DNA from 3 places in the Homoserinimonas flava genome. Region 3 is predicted to be linked to each of the others. Evidence: predicted binding sites of a transcription regulator. Region 3 holds the regulator's gene; each other region holds the start of a gene.
What was found. Region 3 encodes HrcA, which represses chaperone genes, less so after heat shock. Its sites were predicted from a motif close to TTNGCACTCGNNNNNNNCGAGTGCNAA; they were not measured.
Positions count from the first base shown of each region.

Region 1: groES (co-chaperone GroES) is a predicted target of HrcA. The motif match lies at 2,743-2,769, and genes of this name have one in related genera.
Region 2: groL (chaperonin GroEL) is a predicted target of HrcA. The motif match lies at 1,779-1,805, and genes of this name have one in related genera.

Region 1 covers NZ_JBUEQS010000001.1:12,278-19,147, forward strand. Annotated here, with positions in the region: gene tsaD (tRNA (adenosine(37)-N6)-threonylcarbamoyltransferase complex transferase subunit TsaD) at 1-403, shown strand, start outside; gene ACY48M_RS00070 (DUF4190 domain-containing protein) at 505-870, shown strand; gene ACY48M_RS00075 (DUF4190 domain-containing protein) at 949-1,470, shown strand; gene ACY48M_RS00080 (THUMP-like domain-containing protein) at 1,496-2,683, opposite strand; gene groES (co-chaperone GroES) at 2,854-3,150, shown strand; gene rarD (EamA family transporter RarD) at 3,229-4,167, shown strand; gene ACY48M_RS00095 (ABC transporter substrate-binding protein) at 4,245-5,489, shown strand; gene ACY48M_RS00100 (ABC transporter substrate-binding protein) at 5,658-6,870, shown strand, end outside.
Region 2 covers NZ_JBUEQS010000004.1:146,124-152,993, reverse strand. Annotated here, with positions in the region: gene groL (chaperonin GroEL) at 101-1,735, opposite strand; gene ACY48M_RS12905 (DUF3048 domain-containing protein) at 1,851-2,885, opposite strand; gene ACY48M_RS12900 (cold-shock protein) at 2,979-3,182, opposite strand; gene ACY48M_RS12895 (LytR C-terminal domain-containing protein) at 3,445-4,017, opposite strand; gene ACY48M_RS12890 (DUF3263 domain-containing protein) at 4,057-4,314, opposite strand; gene ACY48M_RS12885 (heme/hemin ABC transporter substrate-binding protein) at 4,407-5,537, shown strand; gene ACY48M_RS12880 (DUF2332 family protein) at 5,492-6,490, opposite strand; gene ACY48M_RS12875 (HtaA domain-containing protein) at 6,503-6,870, opposite strand, start outside.
Region 3 covers NZ_JBUEQS010000001.1:665,653-672,522, reverse strand. Annotated here, with positions in the region: gene ACY48M_RS03210 (PhoH family protein) at 1-488, opposite strand, end outside; gene ACY48M_RS03205 (HIT domain-containing protein) at 550-906, opposite strand; gene ACY48M_RS03200 (16S rRNA (uracil(1498)-N(3))-methyltransferase) at 944-1,672, opposite strand; gene dnaJ (molecular chaperone DnaJ) at 1,679-2,782, opposite strand; gene hrcA (heat-inducible transcriptional repressor HrcA) at 2,858-3,880, opposite strand; gene ACY48M_RS03185 (DUF4870 domain-containing protein) at 4,067-4,435, shown strand; gene ACY48M_RS03180 (DUF4870 domain-containing protein) at 4,512-4,916, shown strand; gene hemW (radical SAM family heme chaperone HemW) at 4,926-6,167, opposite strand; gene ACY48M_RS03170 (DUF1990 family protein) at 6,170-6,823, opposite strand; gene lepA (translation elongation factor 4) at 6,823-6,870, opposite strand, start outside.

The sequences.
Region 1 (6,870 bases), 650 kb from region 3:
CTACGACTTTTCGTTTTCCGGGCTGAAGACGGCGGTCGCCCGCTGGGTCGAGCAGCGGCGCGACGCGGGTGAGGAGGTGCCGGTGGCGGATGTCGCGGCCAGCTTCCGCGAGGCGGTCGCCGATGTGTTGCTCACGAAGGCGGTCAATGCCTGTCGCGATCTTGGCGTGCCACGGCTCCTGCTCGGCGGTGGCGTCGTCGCGAACGCCCGCGTGAGGGCGCTCGCCGAGGAGCGTTGTGCGGCTGCGGGGATCGCCCTCCGGATTCCGCCGTTCTCGCTCTGCACCGACAACGGTGCGATGATCGCCGCGCTCGGGGCGCAACTCGTCTCGGCCGGACGGCCCCCCTCGGGGATGGGATTCGGCGCGGATTCGACTCTCCCTGTCACGAGCATCCAGGCGTAACGTCGGGAGACGAAGGGGTGTCGCGATTGACACTCGGATGGGCACGATGCCACGATGGCACCGCACTCAATCAGGACTGCCAAATTATCAAGGAGACTCTCGTGTCTGAATCCACCCCGGCCGCACCCCCGGAGCCCACGCCGTACTCCGCAGCCCCAGCCGGTGGCGCAACCGGTCAGAAGGCTCCCGTCCTCAGCATCATCTCCCTCATCACCGGTATTCTCGGCCTTCTCGGCTCGTGGATTGGCTTCCTGTCGCTCGTCGGCCTAATTGGCATCTTCTTGCCGATCGCCGCGATCGTCACCGGCTTCCTCGGCAAGAAGAAGGAGCCGCAGGCGGCCAAGGGTCTCTGGCTCACCGGCCTCATCACCGGATTCATCGGCCTCGCGCTGACGCTGCTGTTCGTCATCATCAGCACGATCGCGGTCGTCGCGCTCGGCGAGTACAGCACGAGCTACTCGTACTGATTGCTTTAGAGCACAGGGTCCGCGCCGCTTGGTGCGGACCCTTTGTTGTTGTTGGGCTCCATCAGACACAATGGCTTCATGACGACCAACGAGCCTGAGAACGTTCCTCCTGTGCCGAACCCGCCAACGGATGCCGGCCACCCGGCGCCCGAGGCCACTCCGGCTGCACCCGCAACATCGACCCCGCCGGCCGCTCCCGCGGTGCCCGCCTACGGGCCGGGCACGCCGCAGCAGCCCTACGGCGCCTCCGAGCAGCCGGCGCAGCCTGCCTACGGCGCTCAGCAGCCATACGGCGGCCAGCAGCCTTATGCCGCCTCCCCATACCAGTCGGGGCCTGTCCTGCCCAAGGGGCTTTCGCTCACCGCGATGATCACGGGCATCATCGGTGTCGTGCTCGGCACCTTCGGCTGGGGTCTGCTTCCGGCCATCGCCGGTGTCATCTTCGGCCACCTCGGCCAGCGCAAGGAGCCGCACGCGAAGCCGCTCTGGCTGACCGGTATCATCACCGGCTACGTCGGCCTCGGCCTCAACCTGTTGTGGTTGCTGTTCTGGGTCGTCATCTTTGTCCTGGCGTTCTCAGACTCGTCATCGAGTTTCTGAGCTTCCGCGCTCTGACGCTGAGCGCTTAGCGCTGAGTGATCTGACGCTCGGCGAGCAGCGCCACGCGGCGACCGGCCACCCTCGTGAGCACGAGGGTGGCTTCGCCATCTCCCCGCGGTGCTAGGCGGCGCCGGAGGGCGGCCGGGTCGATGTCGACCCCGCGCTTCTTGATTTCCACGCGTCCGATGCCGCGCACCTGAAGCTCACGCTTCAGTCGGCGTTCGTCGAGGGGAAACTGCGCGACGATGCGAAAGCGGGCTGCGAACGGTGTGTCGACCGCGAGATCGCTCGAGATGTAGGCGATATCGTCGCTCACCATGCGGCCGTCAAGTTGCCGGGCGAGATCGCCGATCAGCCGGGCTCGAATGACCGCACCATCCGGCTCATAGAGATATTCGCCGAGTGCGCCAACCTCGACATCGGCACTGTCAGCATCGGCCGTCATTTCGGCGGCACCGTGAGCGGCGACGACGAGCGCGGCGCGCCGCACCTCCGGCCGTGCTGCCGCACCGAACCACACACCGAGCTCGACAACGTCACGATCGACCGAGACCCACTGCGCTTCGGCCTCGGCGGGGATCACCTCGCGGTCGACGCCGGGCCCGAGCTTGACCCCCACCGGCATCCGTTCGGCGAGCCCGAACGCGAAGTCGAGTGACGGTGACCAGTCGGCCGGGTCGTGAAGGCGCCCGCGATCGTTGCGCCTCGCCGGGTCGAGCCACGCGGCATCGACATCGTCGAGCGCGGTCGACTCTGCGTCGGCATGCCGTACGGTCACGGATGACCACGGTGCGAGATTGTAGGCGGCGATCGCGGCCGTCGGCTCGTCTCGCTCCACCGCGAGCACCCCGAGGTCGAGGGCGGCCAGCGCAAGCGAGTCGGCGCCGATGCCGCAGCCAAGGTCGGCGACCCGACGCGCGCCCGCGGCGCGGAAACGCTCGGCGTGCCGCGCGGCGACGCTCAACCGGGTCGCCTGCTCGAGACCGGCCTCGGTGAAGAGCATGCGCTCGGCGAACGGCCCGAACTTTGCCTGCGCGCGGCGCCGCAGCTTCGACTGGGTGAGCACGGCGGCGACGAGTCCGGGGGAGTGGCCAGCCCCGCGCAGCTCGCTCACGAGGCGCACGACATCCGTGGAGTTCTCGTATGCGGGGAGCGAATCGAGCAGCCGGAGACCCTCGGGGGTGAGCAATTCGGCGAGCTCCGCAGCATCCATCTGTTCATTATTCAGGACCGCCTGTCGTGAAGGTGACGGGGTGGTCTTCGGGCGGCGGATTGGCACTCGGATTGCAAGAGTGCCAGTGCGACCGGTACAGTTGTTCTGGCACTCTCCCCGTGAGGGTGCTAACCCCAAGTTTCTTCACGTACTTCAGAAAGAGGTCAACCGTGTCGGTGTCCATCAAGCCGCTCGAAGATCGCATTGTCATCAAGCAGGTCGAAGCCGAGCAGACCACTGCTTCTGGTCTCGTCATTCCTGACACTGCCAAGGAGAAGCCCCAGGAGGGCGAGGTTGTGGCGGTCGGCCCCGGTCGCATCGACGACAACGGCAACCGCATCCCGCTCGATGTCGCAGTCGGCGACAAGGTGATCTACTCCAAGTACGGCGGCACCGAGGTCAAGTACGGCGGCGACGACCTGCTCGTGCTCTCGGCCCGCGACGTGCTCGCGGTGGTCGTGCGCTAAAGCGCATTTCTTGCACGAAGGCCCGCTCGGCTCACGCCGGGCGGGCCTTCGTCGTTGTGCGGCGGTTAGCATTCATGAGTGAGCCCAGCACCCGCCCAAGCCGACCCGCGGATGCAACGGCGCTCCGGTCTGCTCTACGCGGCAGGTGCCTACGGGCTCTGGGGCTTCATGCCAGCGTTCTTTCTTCTCCTGGCCCCGTCGAGCCCGTTCGAGATCGTTGCGGGTCGCATCCTGCTCTCGCTCGGTTTCTGTGCCGTGCTGCTCACCGTGACGCGCTCGTGGCCGAGTGTTGTCGCGGTCGTGACCTCGCCGAGACTGCTGCTCATCATGGGGGTCGCCGGGGCGCTCATCGCGGTCAACTGGCTCGTCTTCGTCTTCGCTGCCCTCGATGGGCAGGTGCTCGCGTCGTCGCTCGGCTACTTCATCAATCCGCTCTTCACGGTGCTGCTCGGGGTGCTGCTACTCCACGAGTCGCTGCGGCCGCTCCAGTGGGTGGCGGTGGGCCTCGGCGTCGTCGCGATTGTCGTCCTCGCAGTCGGCTATGGGGAGATCCCCTGGATCTCGCTCGTGCTCGCGGTGACGTTCGGGCTTTACGGGCTCATCAAGAAGCAGGCGGGTCCCCGCATCGGCGCACTCGCCGGCCTCACGGTCGAGACGCTCTGGCTCGCGATTCCCGCCGGCATCGTCATCGGCGTCATCGCAGCCGGCCCGGGCATCGAAGTGGGGAGTAACGGCACCGGGCATGCGCTGCTCTTCGTGCTCTCCGGAGCCGTCACCGCGGTGCCCCTCTTGCTGTTCGCTTCGGGCGCCCGGCGTCTGCCGCTCGTCACCATGGGGCTCGTGCAATACCTTGCCCCCGTGCTCCAGTTCATCCTCGGCGCCTTCATCCTGGGCGAGTCGATGCCGCCGGAGCGCTGGGCGGGCTTCGGCATTGTGTGGCTCGCGATCACCGTCCTGACGGTGGACATGCTCAAGGAGGGCCGGCTATCGCGCCGCGCCTTGCCGGAGCTCGGCTGATCTCTCGGTAGGGTTCGTGGTGCTTGCGGCGCCCACGAGAGCGTCGGCCAGGGCGTAATTCGAGAAGAGGAAGAGCCATGTCACGCGTGCGTGCTGCGGTCTGCACGGTTGCCGCCATCATGGTGCTCTCGTCGTGTTCTGCTGACCCGATCGTCACCCCGACGGCATCGCCGCGGCCAAGCCCACCGGCGGCATCCGGTGACGGTGTTGTGCGCATCGGCACACTCATGCCGACCTCTGGTGAGCTTGCCTTCCTTTCGCCTGCGCAAGTCGCGGGCGTGGAGCTTGCGGTGCGGGAGATCAATGAGGCCGGCGGGGTGCTCGGCGTGCCGGTCGAGGTGTTCCACCGCAACTCCGGCGACGCCGACACCACCACGATCGAGACGTCCTATGCCGAACTTGTCGCGCACGAGGTCGATGTCATTATCGGCCCGGCCTCGTCGGTGCTTTCGGAACGCATCCTTCCCCTTGCGATGGTTGACGGCATCGCACTGATTTCACCCTCCGCGACAGCGCCCGTGCTCTCCACGCTCGACGACAATGGTCTCCTGCTGCGCACGGTGCCGTCGGCGGCCCTGCAGGGTCGTGCGATTGCATCCGTGCTCGCCGAAGAGGGTGTCGAATCCATCGCATCAGTCTCGTTCGACGATGCGAACTCGTCCGCCGTCGGCGCGGCCCTCATCGATGCAGCGGGCGACATTGTGACCGTCGACGAAACCTTCACCGCCGAGACGGATGTCGCGGCGCTCGTCGATCTCATCGCAGAGTCGGCCCCGCAGGCCGTCGTCGTGTCGAGCCCGTTCTCCGTCTCCGAGACGACCGCCGCGCTGCTCGCCGGCCTGGTGGGAGCGGGCATCACCGCCGACGCGCTCTGGCTCACGAGCTCCAACCTTGCTGATTACTCGCAGCTCCTTGCGGCCGGCACTCTGGAGGGTGCCCGCGGGCTGCTCGATGGTCGCGCTGTCGATGAGGGCTTCGCGGCGCGAGTGCGCTCCATGGACCCAGGGCTCGCCGACGTGCGGTACGCCGCTGAAGCATACGACGCGACCGTGCTCGCGGCACTCGCGAGCGTGACGGCCGACGACGATGGCGGTCGTTCGATCGCCTACTCTGCGCTCGACGTCTCTGGCGGAGGCATCAAGTGCCTGAGTTTCGGAGAATGCCTCAGTGTTTTGGAGTCTCGTGACGACATCGACTACGACGGTGTCTCTGGCCCGCTCGACCTCGATTCGAACGGCGATCCGTCAGCAGCGGTGTATCGCCTCCACACCTATGGAGCGGACAACCGCCCAGTAGCGACGGGCGACATCCTGACGGGGTAGAAGGTGCCGGAACGATGTTCGCGCTCCCATAGCGGCGATTACGGGGCTTTTGAGCATGTTACCGCCCCGTAACACGGAGGTATTGTGCGGGAACCTCGCTGGACATACCGTTGCAAGACGGCAGTTTTCTGCCGTGTTTTTCATCACATTCACAACGCAAGGAGCAACATGAGCGTATTCGCGAAGGCAAAGGCCGGTTCGCGCGGGCGCAGAGCCCTCTACGCCGGAGTCGCAGGCCTGGGCGCTATGGCACTCGTGCTGAGCGGCTGTGCCGCCGAGGACGGCGGCACCGGTGGCGGCACCGACGGTGAAGACCTCACCCTCAAGATCGGCACTGCGCTCCCCATCACAGGCAACCTCGCCTTCCTCGGCCCGCCCGAGGTTGCAGGTGTCAAGTACGCCGCGGCACAGATCAACGAGGCAGACCTTGGCATCCAGGTCGAGATCGTCGAGGGTGACTCGGGAGACACCGACAACAAGGCCTACGAGACCGAGATTCCTCGCCTCCTCGGCGAAGACGTGTCGGCCATCATCGGCGCCGCGTCGTCTGGTGTCTCGCTGCAGTTCATCGATCAGGTCGTCGCAGCCGACACGATCCTCTTCTCGCCGGCGAACACCTCTGACGCCTTCACCTCGTACGACGACAACGGCCTGTACTTCCGTACCGCACCGTCTGACGTTCTGCAGGGTGAGGTCCTCGGAAACCTCATCGCAGAGGACGGGCACCAGACGCTCGGCCTCATCGTGCTCAACGACTCGTATGGCACGGGCCTCGAGAAGTACACCACGGAGGCCTTTGAGGCCGCCGGCGGTGAGGTCGTCGCAACGTCGTCGTACAACACTGGCGACACGAGCTTCGACGCGCAGATCAACGAGGTCCTCGCTGCTGACCCGGACGCGATCGCACTGATCACGTTCGAGGAGGTTAAGACGATGCTTCCGAGCATCCTCAGCTCCTTCGATGCAGAGAACCTCTACTTCGTCGATGGCAACCTTGCCAACTTCGGTGAAGAGTTCGAGCCCGGCGCCCTCGCCGGTGCCAAGGGAACCTTCCCCGGCACCAACGTCGATGACCTCGCGGACTTCACGACCGAGCTCAACGACTTCTGGGTTGAGGACGGCAACGACGAGCTCAGCGAGTACACCTACGGCGCCGAGTCCTACGACGCCGTGATGCTCCTTGCGCTCGGTGCTTTGAAGGCGAACTCGACTGAGGCCACCGACATTGCTGCCGCGCTGCAGGAGGTCTCAGGCGGCAACGAGGAGCCGGGCGAGAAGTGCACGACGTTCGTCGACTGTGCCGAGCTGCTCAACTCTGGCGAGACCGCCGACTACGACGGCATCTCCGGCCCGATCACGTTCGACGAGGTCGGCGACCCGA
Region 2 (6,870 bases), on a different contig from region 3:
CGGCTGAGTACCGAGCGCCAGCGAGCGTATCGAAACCCAGCGATTGAACGCCAAAGGGCGGCTCCCCGAGGGGAACCGCCCTTTGTTCGTTCGAGACGGACTAGAAGTCCATGCCGCCCATGCCACCCGAGGGGTCGGCCGGGGCCGCGTTCCTCTCGGGCTTGTCGGCGACGACAACCTCGGTGGTGAGGAAGAGGCCTGCGATCGACGCTGCGTTCTGCAGCGCGGAGCGGGTCACCTTCACCGGGTCGTTGATGCCAGCCTTGAGCATGTCAACGTACTCGCCGGTCGCGGCGTTGAGGCCGTGGCCGGTGGGCAGGTTGCGCACCTTCTCGGCGACGACACCCGACTCAAGGCCGGCGTTCGTTGCGATCTGCTTCAGCGGAGCATCAATGGCGACCTTGACGATATTCGCACCGGTAGCTTCGTCGCCGACGAGGCCCGTGAGCGCCTCGCTTGCGAATGCAGCAGCACCGGCCTGGATGAGCGCGACGCCACCACCGGCGACGATGCCCTCATCGACGGCGGCCTTCGCGTTGCGAACGGCGTCTTCGATGCGGTGCTTGCGCTCCTTGAGCTCGACCTCGGTCGCGGCACCCGCCTTGATGACGGCAACACCCCCGGCGAGCTTCGCGAGGCGCTCCTGGAGCTTCTCGCGGTCGTAGTCGCTGTCGGTGTTGTCGATCTCGGCACGGATCTGCTTGACACGGCCTTCGATGGCGGCGGCGTCGCCGGCACCCTCGACGATCGTGGTCTCGTCCTTGGTGATGACGACCTTGCGGGCACGACCGAGCATGTCGAGCGTGGTGTTCTCGAGCTTGAGGCCGACCTCTTCGCTGATGACCTGGCCACCGGTGAGGATGGCGATGTCCTGCAGCTGCGCCTTGCGGCGGTCACCGAAGCCGGGAGCCTTGACGGCGACCGACTTGAAGATGCCACGGATCTTGTTCACAACGAGCGTGGCCAGGGCCTCGCCGTCGACATCCTCGGCGATGATGAGCAGCTGCTTGCCAGCCTGGATCACCTTGTCGACGATCGGAAGCAGGTCCTTGATGTTGGAGATCTTCGAGTTGACGATGAGCACGTAGGGGTCTTCGAAGACCGTCTCCTGGCGCTCGGGGTCGGTGACGAAGTACGCCGAAAGGTAGCCCTTGTCGAAGCGCATGCCCTCGGTGAGCTCGAGCTCGGTGCCGAAGGTGTTCGACTCCTCGACGGTGACGACACCCTCCTTGCCGACCTTGTCGATGGCCTCGGCGATGAGCGCGCCGATCTCGGGGTCTCCGGCGGAGATGGAGGCGGTGGCCGCGATCTCTTCCTTCGTCTCGATGGGCTTCGCCTGCGCGATGAGCGCTTCGGTCACGGCCTTGACGGCCTTCTCGATGCCACGCTTGAGGCTGATCGGGTCGGCGCCGGCGGCGACGTTGCGGAGGCCTTCGCGCACGAGGGCCTGGGCGAGCACGGTTGCGGTGGTGGTGCCGTCACCCGCGACGTCGTCGGTCTTCTTGGCGACCTCTTTGACGAGCTCCGCACCGATCTTCTCGTACGGGTCGTCGAGCTCGATCTCCTTGGCGATGGAGACACCGTCGTTCGTGATGGTGGGGGCGCCCCACTTCTTCTCGAGAACGACGTTGCGGCCGCGCGGGCCAAGCGTCACCTTGACGGCGTCGGCGAGCGTGTTGAGGCCACGCTCAAGGCCACGGCGGGCCTCTTCGTTGAAAGCAATGATCTTTGCCATGTGTGTTTCTCGTCCCTCCCGGACGTCGGAAATGCATCAGCTGTTGGCACTCTCACAAAGAGAGTGCTAAATGATTCTGGCACTCTGCCCCTCCGAGTGCAAGCCGACGAGGATGTCAGGCGGGAGGGGTGATCGTGACCGAGCCTTCGAGCGGCACGAGCTCGACCCAGCTGTTCCCCGCAGCCAGCCGGATGGTGATGCCGCTGTCGTCGATGAGGGTGATGGCATCGTCGATAAAAGCCTTCGACCAGGTGCCGTGCACAGTGCCACCACCGGAGGTGACCCACGCTTCGCCGCTGCCGAGAAGCTCCGTCTTGGGCACGCCGTAGCCGTGCGTCACCGGAACGCGCAGGGTGACGACGTTGGCGGTCGAAAGCTGGGCGCCGTTGGAGTCGAGGTCGGGGGCGCCGTCTTGCCACCGCAGGTAGCGACCGGATGCTGCATCCCAGGTCCAGGCCGGAGCGGATGAACTCGAGAAAACGAGCTGCAGGGTTCCCGTTGGGCTGCCCTCCTTCGCCGCCGTTGATGATTCGGTGTCGAGTGCGTAGGCGAACTGTTGGGGTGGCGCATTGATCTCGGTGTGGGCCGCAAGAAACTCCTGCGCCCGCACAATCACATTGTGAGGAGCACGCCGATCGCTCGAACGATACATATACGCGGCGGTGTCGCTCTGCCCGTGGATGGCGTTGTAGAGCGAGGTGTCGCGCATCATCGACACGAACTGGGGCACCCCGCCCGCATAGAAGATGATGCCGCCGAGCGAGCCGGCGATCTCAGGGTCCATCGGGCGGATCGAGCGGATGGGGCCGAGCAGTTCGGGGATGCCGCTGTGCCACACGGCGACGTAGCGGGTGATGCCGCCCTCGACGAGCTCCTCGAAGACGATGTCTGTGCGTTCGAGCCCGAACTGCGGTCGCGCGTCCCAGTGGTTGTCGATCTTGGCCGACAGTGCGGCGTGGGTGAGGGAGCCGGCCTGCACGGTCACGCCTGTGAGCGGGGCGAGCTCGGTCGGGGCCGGGGTCTCATAGGTCGATTCGTAGTCGGGCGACGGTGAGGCGGTGGGGAGGGCGAGCGGGGAATCGGTCGAGCATCCGGCGACAAGCGCACCGGCCACCACGAGGGCGAGCACGACTGCCCGGCGATGCGCCACCCGCTGCCTCGAAATCACAGGGCACACACTAACGCCGCCCCCGGCTGGGAGCGGCGCTGGTGTGAGGCGTGCCTCGGAATTGGTGCGGCGGTGTCAGGCCGGGCGCACCGACTCCGCCTGCGGACCCTTCGAGCCCGTGCCCACCTCGAAGGTCACCTGCTGACCCTCTTCGAGGACTTTGTATCCGCTCATGTCGATCGCGGAGTAGTGAACGAAGACGTCCTGCTCCCCACCCTCGACGGTGATGAATCCGTAGCCCTTCTCAGCGTTGAACCACTTAACGGATCCGTTCGCCATGTGTTACTCCCTGCTGTGTACCGTTGCTGCGGCGCACGCGATTCGGCGCCGAGTCACCGAACACGGGCGGGTATCCCGTGTTCATCTGGTTCGAATCGAAGCGTCCGAGGGTGCCTCACAGAGCCGGATGGGCGACCATTTCCAGATAGTAACGACCTTGAGCGCAAAAGTGGAGTGTCACTTAACATTGCGCAGCATCGCGCCAGGAGATTAAACCGTGGCGAAATGCGGCGGTGATGTGGAGGGGCCGATTCCAGGCTGGTCAGGCCGCGGGTGCCTGATAGTCGGCACCGATGAGCACGGTGATGGGCGACGCCGGATAGTCGTTCGAGAGACGCAACTCGCCGACACCGAGGTGCTCGATCAGCATGCGAGCGGCCGCCTCGTTGGCCGGGTCGCTGTAGAAGATCTGGGTTGTCTCGACGTCGGTGGTCGACGCGGTCGCACGACTGCCGACGCCCAGCTCGGCGCCACCCCACCCCTGCGTCACGAGAAAGTCACCGACCGTGGTCGCGAGCCCTGCCGTCGGGGTGCCGTTGAGCACCGAAATCGCCACCGCGGGGTCGAGGGCGGGCTCCGCCGCCTCGTCGCCGGTCGGCGGTGCCTCCGCATCAGCGGTCGGCTCGGCCGTGTCGATGCCGGGCACGCGGATCTCGAGGTCAGGATTGAGGAGGGACAGCGCGAAGAGCCCGCCGACGACAAGCACGACGGTGGCGAGCGCCGACCACGCGAACGCGATCCAGCCGCGACCGCGGCGGGCGGGAGCGCGGTGTGCGCCGACACGGTGCAGGTCGTCGGGAATCTCGTCGAAGCGATCTCGGATGCGGGTGGCCATCATGTTCCTCGGGGGTGTTCGTCGGTGCGGTCCCGCACGTCAGGCGTTGCGCCGGCCGTCTCGGATGCGGCGGAGGCGTCGCACCAGCATCGGGTCTTGCGCAAGCGCCGCTGGGGATTCGATCACGGCGTTCAGCAACTGATAGTAACGGGCGGAGTTGAGGCCAAGCTCCACGCGGATGGCCTCCTCTTTCGCGCCGGGATGCGCCCAGTCACGACGCTCAAAGTCGAGGATGCGGGCAGCGCGATCGAGGGGCTCGGGGGTTCCCGGCAGCTCGGTTGCAGCGTTCTGAGGCATCGCGGCCAGCCTAGGGGCGACATCCGCTGTGCCCGGTGTGACGCCCCGATTCCGGTCAGATCGAATCGGTGAACTTAGGGTAGCCTAAGCTTATGCACTCGAGACGGATGCCCTCCGCGATCGCCGCCATCCTCGCGGTCTCGCTGCTTGCCGGATGCTCCGGGGGAACGTCGAACGCGGGCGGTGAGGTGACCGACCCGGAGGCTCAGAGCGTCCCCCTCGCCGAGCTCACCCTCGCCGACGACCCGAAGACGTGGACTGGCGAGTCAACCGCCATGCTCGCATCCGCATCCATTGAGACCGTCACCGACGATCCCGCGCAGTCGCTGCCGACGACCGTCACCTCCCGCGATCTCGACGGTGACGTCGAGGTGACGGTTGAGGACACCTCCAGAGTGCTCGGGCTCGACATGTCCGGCTCGGTCGCCGCGACGATTGTGGGGCTCGGGTTCGGCGACAGCCTGGTCGGCCGCGACGTGTCCTCCACATTTGCTGAGGTGGCAGATCTGCCCGTCGTGACCTCGAGCGGACACAGCATCAATGCCGAGTCGGTCATCGCGCTGCGACCAACCCTCGTCGTGACGGACGGCTCGATCGGACCCATCGACGTTGTGCTCCAGTTGCGCGACGCCGGCATCGCGGTGGTCTTTGTCGAGGCGGAGCCCGGCATCGACGGCGTCGGCACGCTCGCCCAGCAGGTCGCGGAGGCGTTCGGTGCGGCCGACACCGGCGTCATGCTCGCCGAGCAGCTGCAGGCCGACATCGATGCGAAGATCGCCGAGATCGCCGCAATCGCACCCGAGGGCGACGAGCGGGTGCGCATCATGTTTCTCTACATCCGCGGCGGTTCTGGCATCTACTACCTGTTCGGTGCCGAGTCGGGCGCCGATGACCTCATCACCGCACTCGGCGGCATCGACGTGGCTGGCGAGATCGGGTGGACCGGCATGCGCCCCATGACCGATGAGGCGGTCATCGCCGCCCAACCCGACCTTCTACTCGTCATGACATCCGGGCTTGAGAGTGCGGGTGGCGTCGATGGCCTCCTCGCCGAGAAGCCGGCGCTCGCACAGACTCCCGCGGGGCAGCACCGCCGCGTGGTCGACATGTCGTCCGGCCAGATCCTCGGCTTCGGGCCGCGCACCGCTGATGTGCTCGACGCGCTCGCCCGCGCAATCTACGCGCCTGAGGCAACGTCGCAGGCGTCGAGCGTCTCGCCGTAGGGCCCGCTGAACGCGAGCGGATGCCCATCCAACGCCACCACGAAGCGCCCCCGCAGCGCAGCGCCGGCCCAGCCGGCCTCGGTGAGGCGGCGCTCCACGCCGGGCAGCACTCCTGCCCCCTCGAGCGACACCCAGCGCGCGCCTGAGGCGAGGATGCGGTCAACGAGCATGCCGCGCCGCACCCCTGGGATGTAGACGAGCACGCCGGCGGTGACGATGACGGGGGTCGCGCCCGCTGGCACGCCATCGAGGAGCTCGTCGAGGCGCTCCCCCGCGTCGCCCCGCAGCAGCAATGGCGGATGCGCGCGCACCACGTCGCGGGCACCCCGCACCCTCGCGAGGCGGTCGTGCTGTCCCGGCCAGGCGAGGGCGTCGAGCCACGCGGCATCCGCCTCATCGGCGACATCGAGCGGGGCGAGGTCGACCCCGGCGCGCCACACGACCTCGGGCAGGCGGGTGGGTGCGGTGATGCCGTCGCCCACCGCGCAGCTGAGCCGCACGCGACTCGGGCCGTCGGCGGGGTGCAGTTCGACCCCCGAAAAGTTGTAGCTATAGCGGTCGGGCACGAGGCACAGCCCGGCGGATGCCCCGAGCTCAAGCAGCGCGATGGGCCCCTCGATTTGCTCGAGCGCGAGCAGGAGTGCCGAGCACCGCCCCGGCTCGTTCGTCTGCATGGGTCGGCGGGCGAGATCCTGCGCCAGCTCTGCGTGATGCTCGTGAAGAAAGCGAAGAAACTCCCCCGCGTTGCTGCAGTCGCGGGCGCCGAGCAGACTCGCGACGGCGAACACGAGCGGCGGCTGGCGATGCTGCTCCGGGAGGCGGTCGAGCAGCGCGAGGGTGGCACTGTCACCAGCAACCGCGTGCGCCCAGTCTTCGTACGAGGGCGAGACCTCCGCCGCCTGCACGGCGAAAGCGCGATACCAGGCTGCGGTATCGCGCTCTCGACCGGTCATGCGTCGATCATGTCATCGTGTTGCCCCGCGGCGGCGGATCACCAGCATGGTGACGAGCGCGATGAGGGCGAGGAGCACGAGCACCCCGATGATCCACGGCAGCACGCCGGGGCCGTCGTCGGCGACCGGTGCGGCCTCAACCTCGGTGTCGACTGCCTCGGATTCCGCGATCGCGCCGCACGCGGCATCCGTCGCGAATTCCACCGTGATGGGGTCAAGCTCGGTGCCGGGTTCGTAGGTGCCGATCGCGCCAGAACCTGCGGCGCTGAGCTCGGCGGGAGCAGCCGTGATAGTGCCTGTTCCGTCGGTGTGCTCGACAGTGCCGCCGCTGAGGTCGACATCGGCGAAGTGCACGTCACGCTGGTCGACCGCCTCGCCCT
Region 3 (6,870 bases):
GGCAAAAACCCGAGCCGCTCGCCTGCCTCGACCGCCGGGCGGGTGAGGATGATGCGCTCGACCTCTTTGCGCTGAAGGGCCTGCACCGCCTTCGCCATCGCGAGGTACGTCTTGCCGGTGCCGGCCGGGCCGATGCCGAAGACGACGGTGTGCTCATCGATCGCGTCGACATAGGCCCGCTGCCCCGCCGTCTTGGGGTGCACCGATTTGCCGCGGCTCGTGAGGATGACCTGACCGAGGACATCCGTCGGCCTGAGACCAGAATCTCCCGCGAGGATGCGTGCGGATTCGGTCACATCTCCCGCGCCGAGCTCGCGGTCATCGCGGATGAGGGTGACGAGTTCTTCGACGAGCGAGCGCGCGGCCCGCACGTCATCGTCCGGGCCCTCTAGCGTGACCTCGTTGCCACGCACATGGAGATCGACGAGCGGGTGCTGTGCCTCAATCGTGCGAAGGAGCCTGTCGTTGGGGCCGAGCAGCCGCACCATCGCGACACCGTCGATCTGGATGACGTCGCGCCGCACCGATGAGGCGGGGTCTGCAGAGTGGTCAGTTGGCAAGGGTCTCTTCCGTCAGGGTGCCGCCGAGGACGTGCGCGTGAACATGGAATACGGTCTGCCCCGCCTTCTCGCCCGTGTTGAAGACGAGCCGGAACTCCCCATCGCAGTGCTGTTCGGCGAGTAACTTCGCTGTCGCAACAATCTCGGCGAGCAGGGAGGGGTCGGATGCCGCGAGCTCCGTGACATCACGGTGGGCCTGGGTTTTCGGCACGACGAGCAGGTGCACCGGAGCTTGCGGCGCGATGTCACGAATCGCGATGAGCGAGTCGCTCTCGAAGAGGATCTCGGCCGGGATCTCGCGGTTGATGATGCGGGTGAAAATCGATGGTTCGGCTACGCCAGACATGGGTCCAGCTTAAGCGCAAACCCTGGAGAGCGCTTCGTCACCAACGACCAAGTCGAGCGTTGAGCACCGCGATCGCGGCGGGGCCGGCGGTGCTGGTGCGGAGGATGCCGTCGCCGAGCCGCACGGCGCTGGCGCCAGCGCGCTCAAGTAGCTCGAGTTCGTCACCGTCGATGCCGCCCTCCGGGCCGATGACAAGCACGAGGTCCCGGTCGTCGAGGGCGAGCGCAGACACGGCCGTCGTCGCGGTCGGCTCAAGCACCACAACGTGGCAATCAGCGGCGCGGCGCGCGAGCTGAGCGGTCGATTCGACCTCGTGCACCGACGGCACTCGCGCCTGCATCGACTGTTTCGTCGCCTCCCGCACGATGGCGCGCCAACGTTCGACGCCCTTCGCACTCTTCGCGGCATCCCAGCGCACGATCGACCGTCGAGCCGCCCACGGCACGACGGCATCGACCCCGAGTTCGGTGGCGGCCTGCACGGCCGACTCGTCGCGCCCGCCCTTCGCGAGCGCCTGCACGAGCGTGATCGTCGGACTCGGCAGCGGATGCCGCACCACCTCGCTCACCGTGATGCTGAGCTTCGAAGGCTCGGCGAGCACCACAACACCCGCAACGACGAGACCGTCGCCGTTGCCGATCGACAGTGTCTCGCCGACGCGAATGCGGCTCACCGCAACCGCATGCTTCGCCTCCGCACCCTCGATCGACACGGTCGAGCCCGGCTCGGCATCAACGAGCGCCTTGGCGAGATAGAAGTGCGCCATCGACGACTAAAGGTTCAAGAAGCGATCGCGCAGCTTCTGAAAGAGCCCCTGCTGAAACTGCGACAGGTGCGGCGGCACCGCGTTTTGCACTCGGGACAGCTCCTGAATGAGCTCCTTTGCGCGACCGTTGAGCTTCGTCGGCGTGAGCACCTGCACACCGACCTTGAGATCGCCGCGCCCCGCGCCCCGCAGGTGCGTGATGCCGCGATCTTTGACCGTGATGACCTCGGCGCTCTGCGTGCCCGGCTTGAGCTCCACCTCAACGGGGCCGTCAAGCGACTCGAACATCGCGGTCGTGCCGAGCACGGCATCCGTCATCTGCACTTCGAGTGTCGCGAGCAGGTCGTCGCCGTTGCGACTGAAGACATCGTGATGACGCACCTTGATCTCGAGGTAGAGGTCGCCGCTCGGGCCGCCACCCTGGCCGACCTCGCCCTGGCTCGGCATCTGGAGTCGGAGCCCCGTGTCGACACCGGCGGGGATGTCGACGGGGATCTTGCGGCGCGCGCGGACGCGCCCCTGGCCAGAGCAGGTGGAGCACGGATGCGGGATGGTCGTGCCATAGCCGCGGCAGGTGCCACAGGGGCTCGAGGTCATGACGTTGCCGAGCAGGCTGCGCACCTGGCGCTGAATGAGGCCGGAACCGCCACAAATATCACACGTTGCGAGATCGGTGCCTGGCGCACAGCACGAACCGCTGCACGTCTTGCAGACCACCGCCGTATCGACCTCGATCTCGTGCTGCGTGCCGAAGATCACGTCGGCAAGCTCCACCTCGATGCGCACGAGCGCATCCTGGCCGCGCTCGGTGCGCGATCGTGGCGGGCGGGTGCCTCCACCGCCACCGCCGAAGAAGGTCTCGAAGATGTCGCCGAAGCCGCCACCGAACCCGCCGCCGAAGCCTGGCTGGTCGCCGAGGTCGTACTCCTGCTTGCGCTTGGGATCGGAGAGCACGTCGTAGGCGTGCGTCACATCCTTGAAGCGATCTGCCGCGTCGGCACCCGAGTTCACATCGGGATGCAGCTCGCGCGCGAGACGTCGATACGCCTTCTTGATCTCGTCGGGCGTCGCGCTGCGGTCGACACCGAGCACTTCGTAATGGTCAGCCAATGCGGTTCCTTCAATCGTGATTCTGGGCTCAGGCGGTGCGGGGGTTCATGCCTGATGGTCTTGGGGCCGCTGCAGTTAGTTTTCACTGAGCAGTCGTGACAGGTACCGCGCGACGGCTCGCACCGCCGTCATGTTGCTCGAGTAGTCCATGCGGGTGGGGCCGAGCACCCCGAGGCGGGCGATTTCGCCGCCTGACCCGGTGTAGCCGGAACTCAGGACTGACGCCTCACCGAGACCGTAGGGCTCGTTTTCTCGCCCGATGCGCACGGCGATGGCGCCCATCTCCTGCTCCATCTCTCCAAAGAGGCGCAGCAGCGTAACCTGCTCCTCGATGGCCTCCAGGACAGGATAAATGCTGCCACGAAAGTCGTCCTCCGTGCGGGCAAGGTTCGCGGCACCCGCCATCACCAGCTTGTCGTGTCGGCTTGCGAGCACTTGCTCGCCAAGGCTCCGTGCCACAACATCAACGAAGGCGCGGTGCTTCGGTTCAAACGATTCGGTGAGCGCCTCGAGTCGGGTCGCGGCATCCTGCAGTCCTGTGCCCGAGAGCTCGGCATTGATGCGAGCCCGCAGCTCGCCAAGAAACTCGGGGTCAAGGCCAGACGGCACCTCGAGAATGCGTTGTTCAACCCGGCCGGTGTCGGTGATGAGCACGGTCATAAGCCGGGTTTCGCTGAGCGACACCAGCTCGACATGGCGGATGCGCGAACGCCCGAGCGTCGGGTACTGCACGAGCGCCACCTGATGGGTGAGCTGGGAGAGCAATCGCACGGTGCGGGCGAGCACATCGTCGAGATCGCTCGACTCGCCGAGGAACGCTTCGATCGCATGCCGCTGTGCGGCCGAAAGTGGGCGAAGATCCGCGAGTTGATTGACGAAGAGGCGGTAGCCCTTGTCGGTCGGAACGCGACCCGAGGAGGTGTGCGGGGCCGCGATGAGCTCCTCCTCTTCGAGCTGCGCCATGTCGCTTCGGATGGTCGCAGCCGAGACACCGAAGGAGTGCCGGTCGACGATCGACTTCGATCCGACAGGTTCACGCGACGCGACGTAGTCCTGCACGATGACGCGGAGGACTTCGAGACCACGATCCGAGACCATCCACATCACCCCTTCGCCCTTGGCACTCCGACACGCTGACTGCCAATTCTACCGTCACGAGTGCGATCCCAAGTGATTGCGGCATGCGGCACGGTGCCACTAGGTTATGCAATGCTCACGAACCCTCACCGTTGACCGGCATCCCGATTCCCACAGCGTGGGAGTTCGCCACTCGAAAGGCACGACATGACCGACCAGACCCCGCCCCCCGCTGCTCCGCAGCCGGCAGTCCCGCTCACCGAGACCGAAGACCGGCAGTGGGCTTCGTTCGCACACCTCGGTGGCATCCTCGGCTGGGTTCCGCCGCTCGTCATCTGGCTGATTTTCAAAGACCGCGGCACGTTCACCAATCAAGAGGGCAAAGAGGCTCTGAACTTTCAGATCACCCTCCTCATCGCCGACATCATCGCGTACCTCCTGTGGTTCGTGCTCATTGGCGTGCTGCTGACCTTCGCCATCTGGGTGGTGCGCATCATCTTCTCGATCCTCGCCTTCACCAAGGCAAAAGATGGCGTCGCCTACCGCTACCCGTTTGCGCTGCGCCTCATCAAGTAGGGCAGCACTCGCACAAAGGCCGGGGGATTTTCCCGGCCTTTGTGCGTTTCGCCGGTCGTAGCGCTTTAATGGGCCCATGACGAATGCAGCCCCGCCACCCCCCGGCCAGTACCAGCCCAATCAGCCCATGAGCCCAGCCGACGAGAAGCTGTGGTCGACCCTCATCCACCTCGGCGGCATCTTCTTCGGCTTCATCCCCGCCCTGATCGGGTACCTCGTGCTCAAAGATCGCGGCCCGTTCGTGCGCGAGCACACGCGTTCTGCGCTGAACTTTCAGATCTCGTACACGATCTACGTGATCGCTCTCGTGATTCTCACGATCATCATCGGCATTGTGACCCTCGGCATCGGGCTCATCCTCTTCTACCCGCTGCTCTTCGCGGTTGGTATTGCCGCGCTCGTCTTCATGATCATGGCCGCCGTCAAGGCGAACCAGGGCCTGTACTACAAGTACCCGCTCACGATCGAGTTCATCAAGTAGCGAGAGCGTTCAGTCGAGGAGCCGTCGCACGACGGCATCCGCTAACAGCCGCCCGCGCAGGGTCAGCACTACGGCCCCGCGCAGAGCGGCTGCTGCGTCTGCAAGCCCGTCGGCGATGAGGCCGGCGACCGCAATCCTGCCGCCAGCAGAGAGCGCGTCGAGCGGGATGCCGTCGCGGAGTCGCGCGGTGAGCAAGACACGTTCGACGCCCTGCGTCTCGGCGTCAAGCGTTTCGCGGCCCGCTGCCGGTGACGCCCCGGCGAGGATCCGCCCGGCATAGGCGGCCGGATGCTTCACGTTCCACCACCGCACGCCACCCACATGGCTGTGCGCACCGGGGCCGACACCCCACCAGTCATGGCCTCGCCAGTAGGCGAGATTGTGACGACTGCGGTGCTGCGCGGCGCCATCGACGCTCGCCCCCCTGGCCCAGTTGCTGACCTCGTACCATTCGTAGCCCGCCGCCGCGAGCATCGCGTCGGCGAGCTCGTACATGTCGGCCTGCAGGTCGTCGTCCGGCTGGGCGACCTCGCCGCGTCGGATCTGCCGGGCGAGCTTCGTGCCGTCCTCCACGATGAGGGCGTAGGCCGAAATATGGTCCGGAGCCAAGGCGATCGCGTGCTCAAGCGATTGACGCCAATCGCCGAGCGACTCGCCCGGCGTGCCATAGATGAGGTCGAGACTCACATCGAGCCCGACGTCCCGAGCCCACCCGACGACGTGCGGCACACGCGCTGGATCGTGGGTGCGCTCAAGTGTTGCAAGCACGTGCGGCACCGCCGACTGCATGCCGAACGAGACCCGAGTGAAGCCGGCATCCTTTAGCTGCTGCAGGTAGGCGAGATCGACCGAGTCTGGGTTCGCCTCTGTCGTCACCTCAGCATCCGCCGCGAGCGGCCAGGCCGCGCGCACCGCGTCGAGCATCGACACGAGATCGGTTGCCGGCAGCAGCGTCGGCGTGCCCCCACCGAAGAACACCGTCGAGACCGCGCGCTCGGCGACCCCGGCAGCCTCAAGTACCCGAGCGCCGAAGGCGACCTCGCGGGCGGCCTGCCCCGCGTAGTCGCTGCGGTGCACTCCCCTCAGCTCCTCCGCCGTGTAGGTGTTGAAGTCGCAGTAGCCGCAGCGCACCCGGCAGAACGGCACATGGAGGTACACGCCGAAGTCCCTGGTGTCGGACCCCGCGGCAACCGTCAGCGGAAGGGCGCCGTCACTCGGCGCGGGATCGGCGAGCGGCAGAGCGGAGGGCATCGTCAGTCGACCGGACCAGTGAGCGCCTTGAGATACCGTGCCCGAATCATCCGTTGCAGGCCGACGAGCACGGGATACCCGATGCGCCCCCACACGGTCGCGGGGCGCCACAGCACGCGGAGGGTCAACCACACCGAACCATCCGGCTCGGTGTCGACAATGAACGCCTCCTCGCCGCTGATCGGATGCCCCGGCAGCGTGCCACACGCAAAGCCCTTGCGCGTCGGCTCATCGATGACATAGATGACGCGGACCGGAGAATCGAATCGGAATGGGCCGAACCGCGCCTGGAGCCAGACCGAATCGCCCGCCTTGACGAAGGGCAGACCGTCCGGGCCGTACACTGCCTCGTCGCTCGGGGTTGATGCTGGCCCTACCGGCACACCGCCCGTATCGAAGGTGACCGGCGAGTAGCTGCCCTCCGACACCTCCGGCGGGGTCTCAGTCAGCTTGACCGTGAAGCCGCTGCGAATGGGGATGCCCCACGCGAGGGTCGCATGCCACGCGAAATCCCACCGTGCCGGGCCAGTGCCGACACGGACGCGCTTCTCGAACGGGTGATAGCCGGCCGGGGGGAACGCCATCGCCTCCTGCGTCTGAGTTGCCCCCACCGCCGCGTAGTTGACGGGGAGGTTCCAGAGCGCTTTGCGCGACACTACTTCTTGTCCTTCTTCTCCACGTCACCGCTGAGCGCCGCGATGAA